3 regions of the Arthrobacter sp. G.S.26 genome follow, and region 1 is predicted to be linked to each of the others. Evidence: riboswitches for the same ligand, from Rfam matches in the RefSeq annotation. Region 1 holds a riboswitch; each other region holds the start of a gene.
The links. A riboswitch is a leader RNA that binds a small molecule or an ion and turns the genes downstream of it on or off. The one in region 1 is predicted to bind cyclic di-AMP.

Region 1 (4,424 bases):
AGGGTTCCGGGGTCCGGCCCCACCACCACCCTGCGGGCCGCGCCGGAGGCTGCTTCGAGGGCACGGTCCAGAAGGCTGGCAGCGCCAAGAACCAGGTCCTGTTTGGGGGTTCCGCCCAGCCGGGATGACCTGCCGCCGGCAAGGATTACAGCATCAAATTCAACCGGGGTACCGTCCACTCCCCCAGCCTAGCCACGGACGGCTCCGCCCGCACAGCCGGTATGTGCTGCCGTGGCAGCGGTCAGGCAGCGCGCTCCGGCAACAGGAAGGGGTCCCAGGCGGGGGTCGGCTTTTCGAGTTCCTTGATCTGCCAGATGGCGCCGCGGGGCGGGGCAGGCACAAACCGCAGTTTCCAACCCATTTCGCCGGGCGTGTGGTCACCCTTGACGTTGTTGCAGCGCAGGCAGGCCGCCACCAGGTTCTCCCACGAGTCGGCTCCGCCGCGTGATTTGGGCTGGATGTGGTCTATGGTGTGCGCTGCCTTGCCGCAGTAACCGCAGGCATGTCCATCCCGGCGCAGCACCCCCCGGCGGCTTACCGCTGTTGACTGGTTATACCGGGGACGGATGTAGCGGTTCAGCAGGATAACGGAAGGCCTGCCCAGGATCTCCTGCGGACCCACGACGGGATCGTCGCCTTCGGCCACAACGCTTGCCTTGCCCGTGAGCACAAGCACCAGCGCCCGGCGGAAGGTGATAACCGCCAGCGGTTCATATCCAGCATTCAGAACGAGAGTGCGCATGCACGTACCTCCGGCCGCACCCGTCAGGGGCACGAGGGCCGGCTGCCCCCGGCGTGTCCGGGCTATGGATCGACATGACAAGAGTAAACAACGAAACGCGCTATCAACTAATTCCGGAGTTCACCGGTTCCGTGTCGTTGCGGCAGCTCCCTGCGGGGCGGCATCACATGGCAGGGCCTGGCGGCGGATGCACGAAGGACCCCCGCACCGTGGTGCGGAGGTCCTTCGGAGTGTGGCCTTTGGGCGGTTGACGCCGGCCGGGCCTGGGGTTCCCGGGAACCCGCTGGAATCAGCTGACGCGGATAAACACGGGGCCGGAGCCCACGTTGGCACTGAACACGATGGTCTGGTTGCCGTTGAAGCCGCCGTGAACTGCCTGGCCGTTGCCTGCGTAGACAGCGATGTGGGCCATGCCCGAGCCGCCGTTGGCGTAGTAGATCAGGTCACCGGGCTGAGCCTCGGCGGCACTCACGGTGCGGCCCAGGGAGAGGTAGCCTGCAGGCCAGTCGTGGAAGTTGATGCCCACTGCTGCGAGGGAGTTGGTGACCAGCATGGTGCAGTCCTGGACCACACCCAGCTGGGCGTAGGCGGCGGAGAGGATAGCCGCGCCCTTGCCGCTGGCGGGGGCCTGGGCTGCGGGTGCAGCCGCCGGAGCGGGAGCCGAGGCAACGGTGGCCGTGACCTTCGGTGCCGCAGCAGGCTGCGCAGCAGGGGCTGCGGCGGCGGGCGCTGCGGGCTCGGCTTCCTGGACGGTAACTTCGGGCTCGGGCTCAACAACGGGAGCCGGCGTGGTGGTCACGGCCGGCTTCTCGAAGGTGATGGCGATGGTCGAAGCGGCGGAGATGGGGGCGTCAACCGTCGATTCAACTTCCAGCCCGGACAGCGGCGCTGATTCGCGCTGGGTGCTGGCGTCTGCAGCGTTGGCTGCGATTCCGCTGGTGAGGACCAGGCCGGAAGCTGCGGCGATGACGGCAGCCTGGCGTCCGAAGACTCCGGCGTTGCTGCCGACAGCCTTGGCAATGACGGTGATCGAGTTGGTTTTGGTGACCTCGGCGCGATGCCGTGCGATTGCACGAGTAGTCATCAGTTCTCTCTTTCGTTGTCCCGGGCCCTGCTGGTGGGCAGGCCCGGGGCGTTGGCCGCGCCGGCATCTTGGGGGTATTCCGGCGCGTCCAGAACGGGGATTTGGTGATTGGCGTGAAGCGGTTTCGAGCAAAGAAAAAGTTCCCGGGGCCGAAGCCCCAGGAACTACTTGCCGAGCGTGTAGAACGAGGAGGAGCCCGTGGCTGCCACTGCGTGGAGCAGGGTGCCCTGGGAGGGGTTGAGCGCGCTGATCATCATGCCGTTGCCGACGTAGATACCAACGTGCGCGCCGCCATTCTGCATGACCAGGTCACCCGGCTGCGGGTTGGACGTGGGCGTCATGGCGTTCCAGGCATTCGTGCGGGGAATGCTGATGCCGGCCTGGGCGTAGACCCACTGGGTGAATCCGGAGCAGTCCCAGCCATTGGGGCTGGTGCCGCCCCAGACGTAGGGACGGCCGATGCCCGTGTAGGCGATGGCTGCGATGCCGGACGTCGAAGCCGCAACAGGCGCGGCCTTCTCTGCCGGCGCTGCTGCCGCGGCCGTAGCTCCGGCTGCGGCCGGGGCTGCTGCCGTTGCGGTGGCTGCGGGGGTGGCCTGCACTCGGACCGGCTCCGGCTTCGGCGCAGCAATGGTTGTGACCACTGTGCGTTCGAAGGAAACGGTGGCGGTGGGAGCGGCGGTGACTGCCAGCGCGGTCTGGGCGGTGCCGGACTCGGTGGAAGCGGACACTCCGGCAGTGGTGTCAGCAGCTGTGGCAGGCAGTCCCATGGTCAGGATCAGGCCCGACGCGGCGGCGAATACTGCCGCCTGGCGACCTACTGTCCCGGCATTGGCACTGACGGCTTTGGAAACACTGTCCAAAGGGCTGGTGCGAACCGTGAGCGCACGGTGGCGCGCAGAATTGTGGCGTGAAGACAAGAAGGTGGCCTCTCCCAATGCCTGCGAGGTGAGCTGTCGGATTCGGATGGGAGTCACCCGGCCGCGCTGCTTCCTGGGAAGCTTTGCGACTTAACCCCAAGGCCTTCGATACAGCTGAAGGCCAAAATTGGTTCCCCCGCCCCTGCCAGACGATGAAATGCGAACGGACCTTGAGCGGTGGCAGAGCTAGGCAATCCACTCAAGAGCGTCAAGTTCGGAAAACTTGACGCAAGTTAGACGGTACAGCAGTTTCGTTTCAATGTCACATTCAGGTCACGGCGGATCTCGGCGATCCGGTAGTGAACCATCATTTGACTAGAGCCAGCCGGTAGGATCGACGACTTCGCCGTTGACCTGGACCTCGAAGTGGAGGTGGCAGCCGGTGGAAGCGCCCGTGGTGCCGCTCAGGGCCACCACATCGCCGCGGGACACCGTCTGGCCTTCCTTCACAGTGAAGGAGGAGAGGTGGTTATAGGTGGTCTCCAGGCCATTGCCGTGGTCGATCACCACGCGGTTTCCACCGCCGTACTGGTGCCAGCCGACGAATGTCACGGTTCCGGTTGCAGCAGCAAGCACGGATGTGCCGCACTGGGCCACGTAGTCCTGGCCACGGTGGAAGTCGCCGTTGCCGCCGGTGATGGGGCTGACGCGGTAGCCGAAGGGAGAGGCAGTGGTGAGCGTGGCCAGCGGCGCAGCAAGGCTGCCTGCCGAGGCCGCCCGGGAGACGGCGCTGGCGGACTGGGCGCTGAGCAGCTGCTTGAGCTTGCCGTCCGGATCGGCCTGGGTCACCACAGCGGAACGGCTGAAGTCCAGCTGGGCGCCGGCTTCTGCGGAGATCCGGGGCTGCGGGGTTACTGCGGCGGCAGCCACGGGGGTGGCTCCGGGTGCGTCGGTTGCAAGCACGGGGCTGGTGGCCGGGACGGTCACGGTAAGGACCAGGCCCGTGGCAGCCAGGGCGATGCCGGCTTTCTGGCCCATGCCGCTGGCCGACGCGAAGTCGGTGATCTGCCGGAAGGGACCCCTGCGGCGGCGCGCGTCGCGGTGGAAATCGCGCGGGCGCTCCGTGCTGGTGGCTTCAGCTGCCCGTGGCGCCGAAGCGGGGACGGCCGCACGGCGGCGTCCCCTGGAGGTCTGCATGGTCAAGAACGGTTCCTCTCTGGAAAAGCCTGCGGAGTTAGCTGTCGGATTCGGGTCAGAGAGTTCGTTCGACCCGGTCCGCGCGGGCAAGCTTTGGCACAGGGGTATCCCGTAGGATCCTTCACTGGAGAGGCTTGCTGCTGACGGACTTCACCCCAAGGCAGCCCCCGCTGCCGGTTGTGGTTCCCCCGCCTCTGCCAGAAATGACTTGTGCGCCTGATCCGCTGGCAGAGCTCGGCTCCGGATCAAGTAACGCTTATGTATCAACGCTTAGGTTCAACTATATCCGTTACCCCCGCAAAGTAACAATTCCGTTATCTTTGCGTAACCCGCTCGGGATTGGGTAAGTGCGGCGTCGGGCAGCGTCAGTTGACCGCGACGAAGACGTGCGCTGCCACTTCAGGGGGCAGTTCCAGGGCACCTTCGATGCCGGCCACGCGGACGGAGATGTAGTCGCCAACGCGCTCCAGCGAAACGGCTGCGCCGGGCCGGATGCCGCCTTCGTCGAGCTGGACCAGAAGTTCCGGTTCAACCTGGATGG
Region 2 (4,424 bases), 1.4 Mb from region 1:
ATCGGCGCACAAAGCCCCGCAGCCCGTGGCAAAACGGCAAAGCCGAACGATTCAACCGCACCTTGCAAGAAGGCTGGGCCTACAAGAACGCCTACGACTCCAGCAACCACCGAACACAGGCACTGACCGGCTGGCTAGACTTCTACAACCACCGCCGAAACCACGCAGCCCTCGGAGGGCGACCACCCATCAGCAGATGTAACCAACCTGCTGGCTGAGTACACCTAGACTGGGGCCATGGGCACTCCCCGCCGTCCTTCGCGTGGCACGCCGCGCTGCGCAACGGCGGCCGTTGCCGGCCTGGCCCTGGCCGCCCTGACTGCGTGCTCTCCCCCAGCCAATCCGACGCCGGCGTGGTCCACTCCAGCCGCCGCAGAACCGGCACTCACCGTGGAAGTAAACCAGTCCCGGGACCAGTACGGGCGGCATGGCATTGAGTTGCTGATTACCAACAGCACAGACAGTCCGGTCACGGTCAGCGACGCCCGGCTCAGCACTTCCCTGTTCCAGCAGGACATCCGTTGGGACTCCGCGGGCGGTGTAGTGGTCGTGCCACCGCACCAGGCCAAAATCCGAACCGCAATGTTGCCCACGGCTGCCTGTCCGGAGCCGGGGCGGCCCACTTCCAGCGGGCCTGCCGCGGTGGCCACAGCGACGTTGACGCTGCCGGCGGCAGACGCCACCGCCCCGGCCACAGTACCGCCCACCACCGCTCCCACTCCCACCAGCATCGCGTTGGAGGCAACTGATCCCCTCGGAATCCTGGCCCGGAACAACGCTGAACTTTGCCTTTCGGCGGCTGCGGCAGCGGTAGCGGACCTGGCCCTGGCTCCGGACCTGGCCGTCGCGCCGGACTTGCGCACCGCCGTCGTCCACCTGCTGGTTGATCCTGCTGGCGGGGCCCGCGGGAGCGGCCGGCTGACCCTCGAACGGTTCGAAGGCACCACGCTGCTGGCGGAAGCGTCGGCGGATCCCTGGCCCGTTGACACCGTTGTCAGGGCGGGAGCTGCGCCGTTCGTTATGAACCTGCGGCTCCGGCCCGCGCGCTGTGACGCGCACGCTGTGGCGGAAGACAAAGTGGGCACACTGCTGCCCGTCCGGGTGGCAGTGGGGATGCGCTCAGGGCAACTGAAACTCGTCGCCGGAGCCACCCTGCGCGGCCAACTTTATGACTTTGTGACGAAGGCCTGTGCGGCCGGCTGACCGGATGGCGTCCTTCGAGTTCAGGGGCCCGGCAACACATCAGCGATGGACAAACCAGGGATCCGAGAGGCCCACCTCGCATGTTATCCAAATGTGACAATTGGTCGGCACCTGGGTTATGGTCTTGATGTGTCCCTCTCCAACGGGGCACTCCCACCAGCATGCCGAGCCCTGCCGCTGGCCTGGGATCAATCGTTTCCGGATGGCAGGGACGGGGGAACCAAGTTTCCACGGCTTCTTTGAAGCCTTGGGGTTAAGTCGATAGCACCTCTGTCCTTGATGGGGTGCTCCCGGCCGGGTAGCTCCAACCCGAACCCGACAGCTCACCCCGCAGGCATGGGAGAGGCGATCTATCATGTCAAAAAACACCCTGGCTGCCCGTCACCGCGCGGTGCCGACCCATTCCATCGTTCTTGAAGGCCTGGCAGTTTCCGCCAAGTCGCAGGCCAAGTCCCTGGGCCGCCCGGCCCTGGCCGTGGCCGCCGCATCCGGCATCGCGTTCGGCATCGGCGCCCCGGCCCACGCCGGCGTGACCGCACCGGATACCACCGGAACCAGCAACGTCCAGGCGTACTCGGCACCGGCAGCGCCCGCTGCAGCGCCTGCCCCTGCCGCTGCCGGCAATGTCCACACCGTTGTTTCGGGTGACACGCTGGGCGCCATCTCCTCGGCCAACGGCGTCAGCCTGAACGACGTCCTCTCCGCCAACGGGCTGTCCATCTCGGCCGTCATCTACCCGGGCGACCAGATCCAGATCCCAGGCGCCGGCTACGTGGCAGCCCCCGTGTCCGCCCCGGCCCCGGCTCCCGCCCCGGTCCAGGCTGCAGCCGTTGCCGCCCCGGCCAACACCGGCATGAACCTCAGCTACGCGTCCGCTCCGGCAGCCTCCACCGGCACCGGTACCGGCGCCGCAATCCTCGCCTCGGCTTACAGCCAACTGGGCGTTGGCCAGGACTGCACCGCCATGGTGGAAAAGGCCCTGCGTTCGGTAGGCAAGTCCGTGGGCGACCTCGCCCCGGGCCAGTTCTTCCAGTACGGCAGCGTTGTGGGCTCACCGGCCCCCGGTGACCTGGTCATCACCGCCGGCCACGTTGGCGTTTACGCCGGCGACGGCCAGGTTGTCAGCGGCGGCGTGGACGGTTACAAGACCGAGGTCCACTCCATCAGCTGGCTCGCCGGAGCTTCCTTCGTCCGCGTAGCGTAGCTTCGCGGCGCAGCAAGCGCCTGCACCACCGCAAGGGCGGCAGCCGGGATCAGTCCCGCTGCCGCCCTTGGCGTTTAAGGAATGCGGCGCGGAACCGGCGGGGCCCCGAACCAGCGGGCCCGGCCTGGCCTCAGGTGCCGCAGTAGCTCCGGTAGGCGCCGAAGTCGGCCGGCGGCCCTTCCGCGAACCGCTCCAGGCCCGGCCGTTCCGTGAACGGGCTGCCAACGGCGTCCAGCAACAGGTGGAATGGTGCCAAGTCACCGGCAGTGGCGGCGGCCAGGGCTTCCTCCACCAGGTGGTTGCGCGGAATGTAGATGGGGTTGGTCCGGTCCATCAGGGCGGGGTCCGGCTGCCGGGCCAGCCACCGCGCCGCCCAGGCGTCGTACGCGGCCAGGTCCATGATCATGCCGCGGACCGGTCCGGCGTCACCGCGGGCGGCCTTGACCAGGTTGCGGAAAAACTGCGTGTGGTCCACGGGGCCGTCCTTGAGCAAGGCCAGTGCGCCGTCAACCAGCCCGGCGCTTTCAGGGTCTGCAGGTGAGCCATCCGCCGGTGCCGGCAGTCCCAGCTTGGCCAGCATCCCTGCCTGCCAGGCCGCACCGTAAGCAGGCCGGAAGAGTCCCAGTGCTTCCACTGCCAGCTCCACCGCCTTTTCCTGGTCCTCGTGGAGGAGCGGCAGCAGCGCTTCGGCAAGCCGGGCCAGGTTCCATTCCGCCACTATCGGCTGGTTGGAGTAGGCGTACCGGCCGCCGGTATCGATGGAGCTGTACAGCGCGCCGGGATCAAACGCGTCCATAAACGCGCAGGGCCCGTAGTCGATGGTTTCCCCGGAGATGGTCATATTGTCGGTATTCATCACGCCATGCACAAATCCCACCAGCATCCACCGTGCCACCAGGTCCGCCTGCGCCGCCAGGACATTCCTGAAGAGCTCCAGGTAGGGCTGCTCGGCGGCAGCAGCTGCCGGGTAATGCCGGGCGATGGCGTGGTCGGCCAGCCGCCGCAGCAGGTCCACGTCGTCGGCGGCCCGGGCGTATTGGAAGCTGCCGACGCGCAGGTGGCTGGCCGCGACGCGGGCCAGGAGGGCTCCGGGCAGCAGCCCTTCGCGGCGGACCTGCCGCCCGGTGGCCACAACGGCCAGGGCGCGGGTGCTGGGGATGCCCAGCGCGTGCATGGACTCGCTGACCAGGTACTCGCGGAGCATGGGGCCCACCACGGCCAGGCCGTCCCCTGCCCGGGCGAAGGGCGTGCGGCCCGAGCCTTTAAGGTGCAGGTCCAGCTGGTGCCCGTCGGGGCCGGTCACCTCGCCCAACAGCAGTGCCCGGCCGTCGCCCAGCCTCGGCGAGTAGCCGCCGAACTGATGCCCTGCGTATGCCTGCGCTACTGGTGTGGCGCCGGCCGGGACATGGTTTCCGGTCAGCAGGCGGATGCCGTCGTTGCTTGAAAGGAATTCGGGATCGAGTCCCAGCCGCCGCGCCAGGCCATCGTTGAGGACCAGCAGTGCAGGGTCCGGCGCCTCTTCGGCCTGCCACGGGACAGCGAGTTCGGGAAGCTCGCGGGCGAAGCGGTTGTCCAGCGTTAAGGTCGTTTCTGCGGCAGCGCTCATGCCTTCAGCTTATCGCCGCCGTTCGAGCGCCGGTTGATCAGCCAGGTAATGAGCCACAGCACAACGCCGATGGCCATCAGGCCCCCGGCGATCTGATATTGGATCGGGTTGCGGCCCACCCATGGACCGGCCAGGAAACCGCACAGAAGGGCGGCCACCAGGGGCAGCAGGCCGGGCGAGCGGAAGGTGTGCGCCCCGGCCGCTTCCGGCTTGCGCCGCAGGATCAGGCAGGCCACGTTGACCACCGTGAACACACACAGCAGCAGGAAGGCGGTGGTTCCGGACAGGTTCGCCACGATGTTGCTCTTGGGATCGCTGGTGACGTAGATGATGAGGCCCAGGGCCAGGGCGGTGGAAAACGCGATGCCGGCCCACGGCGTCCGGCGGACCAGCAGGACCTTGCCGAGCTGG
Region 3 (4,424 bases), 160 kb from region 1:
GCCACTTCGCACTCCATGACCAACAACCTCCCCCAGCTGTCCCACCCGGACGGGTCCCCCATCCGGGCCCTGGTGGTTGACGACGAGCCCAGCCTCTCCGAACTGATGAGCATGGGCCTGCGCATGGCGGGCTGGTCCGTTGCCGTGGCCGCGGACGGGCCGGAGGCCGTGAAGCTGGCCAAGGACTTCCGCCCGGACGTCCTGGTGCTGGATGTGATGCTCCCCGGCTTTGACGGCGTCGAGTTGCTGGGCCGGATCCGGGCGTTCGCCCCGGAGGTACCCGCGCTGTTCCTGACGGCCAAGGACGCCATCCACGACCGGATCGTGGGCCTGGCGGCGGGCGGGGACGATTACGTCACCAAACCATTCAGCATGGAGGAGGTCCTGCTGCGGCTGCACAGGCTGGTGCAGCGTTCCGGGGTGGCCGCCATGGATACCTCCGAACTGGTGGTGGGCGACCTGGTCCTGAATATCGATACCCGGGAAGTGACCCGCGCCGGTGACGACGTGCAGCTGACCGCCACCCAGTTCGAGCTGCTCCGCTACCTGATGGAGAACCCCAAGCGGGTCATCAGCAAGGCCCAGATCCTGGACCGGGTGTGGGACTACGACTTCGGTGGCCAGGCCAACATCGTGGAGCTCTACATTTCCTACCTGCGCAAAAAAATTGATGCCGTGCACCCGCCCATGATCCATACCGTGCGCGGTGCCGGCTACGTCATCAAGCCTGCAGAGTAGGTTCTGTGGCCACCACACCAGCCCCGGAGGCACCCCGCCGGAGCGTGCTCCGACCCGCCACCTGGCATCTGCGGACGCGCTTGGTGGCGTTGGCCATGGCCCTGCTGATCGCCATCTGCGGCGCGGTGGGGGTGGTCAGCTACGCCTCAATGGATGCCTTCCTCACCCGCCAGCTTGATGCCCAGCTGAGCCAGGCGGCGGAGCGGGCCAACGATCCCGGCCGCCCGCCGCAGGGCGGCTTCAACGGCCGGGACCCACTGGACGCACGGGGCCAGAGTGTGGGCACCGTCAACGCCAGCATCCGCAACGGCCAGGTGAACACGGGCGGTTTCCTCGCCTCAGACACCACCCGCACCCCCCTCGCGGCTGACGACAAGCCTGTCCTCCTGGGCCTGGCGACGGACGGCAAGCCAGTGGACCGGGAACTGTCCAACGGCAGCTACCGGCTGGTGGCCGTCGAAACCTCTTTCGGCGACGTCCTGGTGACCGGGCTCCCCCTGGCAGTCAAGGACAGCACGCTCACATCGCTGGTGTGGACATTCGTTTTTGTGTCCCTGGGCGGTCTCCTGCTGGTCGGGCTGATCGGCACCGTCCTGATCCGGCGCACCATGAAACCGCTGGAACAACTCTCGGAAGTGGCCACGAGGGTATCCCAACTGCCGCTGGACGCCGGCGAGGTGGCACTCGCGGTGCGCGTCCCGCCGTCGAACTCCAATCCGGGTACCGAGGTGGGCAGCGTGGGGCACGCGCTGAACCTGATGCTGGACAACGTGGCCAGCGCGCTGCAGGCGAGGCAGAAAAGCGAAACCAAGGTGCGCCAGTTTGTGGCTGACGCCTCGCATGAACTCCGCACCCCGCTGACGGCCATCCGCGGTTACACGGAGCTGATGCGCATGACGGAGCAGTTCACGCCCGACGGTGCCCGTTCGCTGGCACGCGTGCAGAGCCAGTCCGAGCGTATGACGGCGCTGGTGGAAGACCTGCTGCTGCTGGCGCGGCTGGATGAGGGCCAGCCGCTGAAGCTCAGCGAGGTGGACCTGACGCAACTCATGGTGGAAAGCGTCAGCGACGAGAAGGTGATGGCACCCGGACACAATTGGCGCTTCGAACTGCCGGACGAGCCTGTGGTGGTCACGGGCGATCCAGCCCAGCTCCGTCAGGTCCTGATGAACCTGCTCTCGAACGCCCGGAAACACACGCCGGCCGGAACCACCGTCCTGGCAGGGGTGGGTACGGCCGACAACACGGCGTTCGTCACGGTGACGGACGACGGCGGCGGGATCCCGGCAGGGTTCGTGGACCAGGTCTTTTCACGCTTTGCCCGCGCGGACGCGGCCAGGAAAGGCAGCGGCGACCAGGCCGGGGCCGCCGCCGCGGAGGGCACCAGCGGGCTGGGGCTTTCCATCGTCCAGTCGATCATCGAGGCGCACGGCGGGAAGGTCTGGGTGACGTCCGAGCCGGGCAGGACGCAATTCACCATCTCCCTCCCGCTCGCAGCAGCCGCCCCCACAACCTGACACGCCGCCGTCGTGATGTCCGTTACCTAAATGTGACTTAAGCTTCGGACTCCTGTACCGTCGAAAGGGTGCGGTTCCCGTTCGGGGCGCATGTCCGGATGACGCCTAGCTCTGCCGCTTCCCGGATCCTTCTTGACCCATGGCAGAGGCGGGGGACCCACAGTCCCGGGCACTGAGTGCCCTTGGGGTTAAGCCATTTTCGTGAATTTTCCGGATGGCCGGATGACCTCATCCGAACCCGACAGCTAACTCCGCAGGTGTGAGAGGCGATCCATCATGTCTGAATTCCCGGTAGAAACGCGCCCGAAAAATGGGGCCGACAGTCCATTCCACACCAAAAAGCGCGGCATTGCCTTCCTGGGCCGGCGCACGGCCATCCTCGCCGCGTCCTGCGCCCTGCTGGTGGGAGTCGGTGCCGCCGGCCAAGCCACCAGCTCCGTCACCTCCCCTGTGGCGGCTGAAACAAAAGCCGCCGAGGCAAGCTCCTCACTGAGACTGGAGAAGAGCGAAATCCAGGCTGCGCCGAGCGAATCTGCGGCGCCGATCGCTGTTGCACCCCAGGCCGCCGAGCCCGCTCCGGCTGCTCCTGCCGCGGAACCGGCGCCCGCCGTGGAAGCCGCTCCTGCACCGGCCCCCGAGCCTGCACCGGCACCGGTTCCCGAGCCTGCCCCAGCGCCGGAGCCCGCTCCCGCACCGGAGCCCGCTCCCGTCGTCGCGGTTAATGACCCTGCCGGTGCGCAGGCCTATGCGGCCAGCCAGCTGGCATCCTACGGCTGGTCGGCGGACCAGATGCAGAGCCTGCTGACGCTCTGGACCAAGGAATCCGACTGGACCACTACGGCCACCAACGCGAGCAGCGGCGCCTATGGCATTGTCCAGTCGCTGCCGGCCGAGAAGATGGCAAGCTCCGGCGCGGATTACCTCACCAACTACCGCACCCAGATCAACTGGGGCCTGAACTACATCAAGGAGCGCTACGGCTCCCCCGCAGCCGCCCTGAACTTCCACCTCGCCAACAACTGGTACTAGGACCCGCGGGGTCCATCCCGGCGGTCCCGTCCCCGGGACCGCCGGGTCGCCTACAGGTGACGCGGCGCTTCCGCGGGCACCATACTAAGGGGCATGAAATTCACCACCGTTATTGCCGGCTCCGGCAACAAGACCGGCATCGAAGTCCCGGCCAGCATTGTGGACGCCTTGGCGGCCGGAAAACGGCCGCCGGTGGTGGTGACGCTGAACGGGGCGTCCTACCGCAGCAGCATTGCCGTTATGGGCGGGCAGTACCTGATCGGCCTGAGCGCAGCCAATCGTGAGCTGACAGGGGCGGGCGCGGGCGACGCCGTTGAGGTGGACGTGGTGGTGGACACCGAACCACGCGTGGTGGAGGTGCCCGCTGACCTGGCGGCCGCGCTGGCTGCAGACAGCACCGCGTCCGACGCGTACGCCGCCTTGAACTACAGCGCCCAGCGGCGCCTGGTAGAGCCCCTGGCCCTGGCAAAAACCGAGGAGACCCGGGCCAGGCGCGTGGCCAAGGCAGTCTCGGACCTGAACCCTGGCCAGCAGCACGGTTAGCCGTTCAGCGCCCCAGCGCCCCAGCCGGCTTTGCACGGCACCCGGCTCCTGGCGTGCCCGTCCGGATTTTCACGGCAGGCCGTCCGCTACATGGGTGGAAGTTTAGCCATGCACTGGACGGCCCACTGGTTGCCGTCCGGATCCTTGAAATACACAAACTCACCCCAGCCGGGGTCCGAGATATCCGTGACATCCACACCGTTGGCTTTCAGGTGCCGGTGCGCCTCCTGGATGTCAGGAACCACCAACTGCAGGTTGGGGGCGGACCCTGCCGGCGCATCCGAGAGCCCCTCGCCGATTGCGATGGAGCAGCCTGATCCGGGCGGGGTCAGCTGGACGAAGCGCAGGTTCTCGTTGACCCGGTGATCGTGGTCAAGGGTGAAACCCACTTGGTTCGCATAAAAATCCCGGGCACGGTCCACGTCGGAGACGGGCACCAGTACAAGTTCAAGTTTCCAGTCCATCCGCTCAGGGTAGCCCGGGCCCTGGAGCCAGGAAAGGGTTCCTGGCCCCTGGTTCGGCCACAACTGACCGCGCCGGCAGTTTTTGCGCGGCCCGGTGGCTGGTTAGCCTGCGATGCCGTAGAGTCGGTCGCCG

Region 2: linked by a shared signal. The riboswitch ahead of ACRB8A_RS10480 (C40 family peptidase) and the one ahead of ACRB8A_RS04095 (C40 family peptidase) in region 1 are both predicted to bind cyclic di-AMP.
Region 3: linked by a shared signal. The riboswitch ahead of ACRB8A_RS03425 (hypothetical protein) and the one ahead of ACRB8A_RS04095 (C40 family peptidase) in region 1 are both predicted to bind cyclic di-AMP.

What each region holds. Positions count from the first base shown of each region.
Region 1 is NZ_CP193752.1:883,567-887,990, reverse strand. It holds gene mobA (molybdenum cofactor guanylyltransferase) at 1-179, opposite strand, end outside; gene ACRB8A_RS04105 (HNH endonuclease) at 242-742, opposite strand; gene ACRB8A_RS04100 (NlpC/P60 family protein) at 1,032-1,826, opposite strand; gene ACRB8A_RS04095 (C40 family peptidase) at 1,991-2,689, opposite strand; cyclic di-AMP (ydaO/yuaA leader) riboswitch at 2,751-2,925, opposite strand; gene ACRB8A_RS04090 (M23 family metallopeptidase) at 3,062-3,883, opposite strand; cyclic di-AMP (ydaO/yuaA leader) riboswitch at 3,894-4,102, opposite strand; gene ACRB8A_RS04085 (metal-dependent transcriptional regulator) at 4,249-4,424, opposite strand, start outside.
Region 2 is NZ_CP193752.1:2,303,282-2,307,705, forward strand. It holds gene ACRB8A_RS10470 (IS481 family transposase) at 1-218, shown strand, start outside; gene ACRB8A_RS10475 (hypothetical protein) at 238-1,203, shown strand; cyclic di-AMP (ydaO/yuaA leader) riboswitch at 1,390-1,555, shown strand; gene ACRB8A_RS10480 (C40 family peptidase) at 1,559-2,407, shown strand; gene ACRB8A_RS10485 (protein adenylyltransferase SelO) at 2,538-4,013, opposite strand; gene ACRB8A_RS10490 (APC family permease) at 4,010-4,424, opposite strand, start outside.
Region 3 is NZ_CP193752.1:719,172-723,595, reverse strand. It holds gene ACRB8A_RS03435 (response regulator transcription factor) at 1-738, shown strand, start outside; gene ACRB8A_RS03430 (HAMP domain-containing sensor histidine kinase) at 744-2,255, shown strand; cyclic di-AMP (ydaO/yuaA leader) riboswitch at 2,375-2,526, shown strand; gene ACRB8A_RS03425 (hypothetical protein) at 2,532-3,284, shown strand; gene ACRB8A_RS03420 (YdeI/OmpD-associated family protein) at 3,378-3,827, shown strand; gene ACRB8A_RS03415 (glyoxalase superfamily protein) at 3,914-4,291, opposite strand; gene upp (uracil phosphoribosyltransferase) at 4,394-4,424, opposite strand, start outside.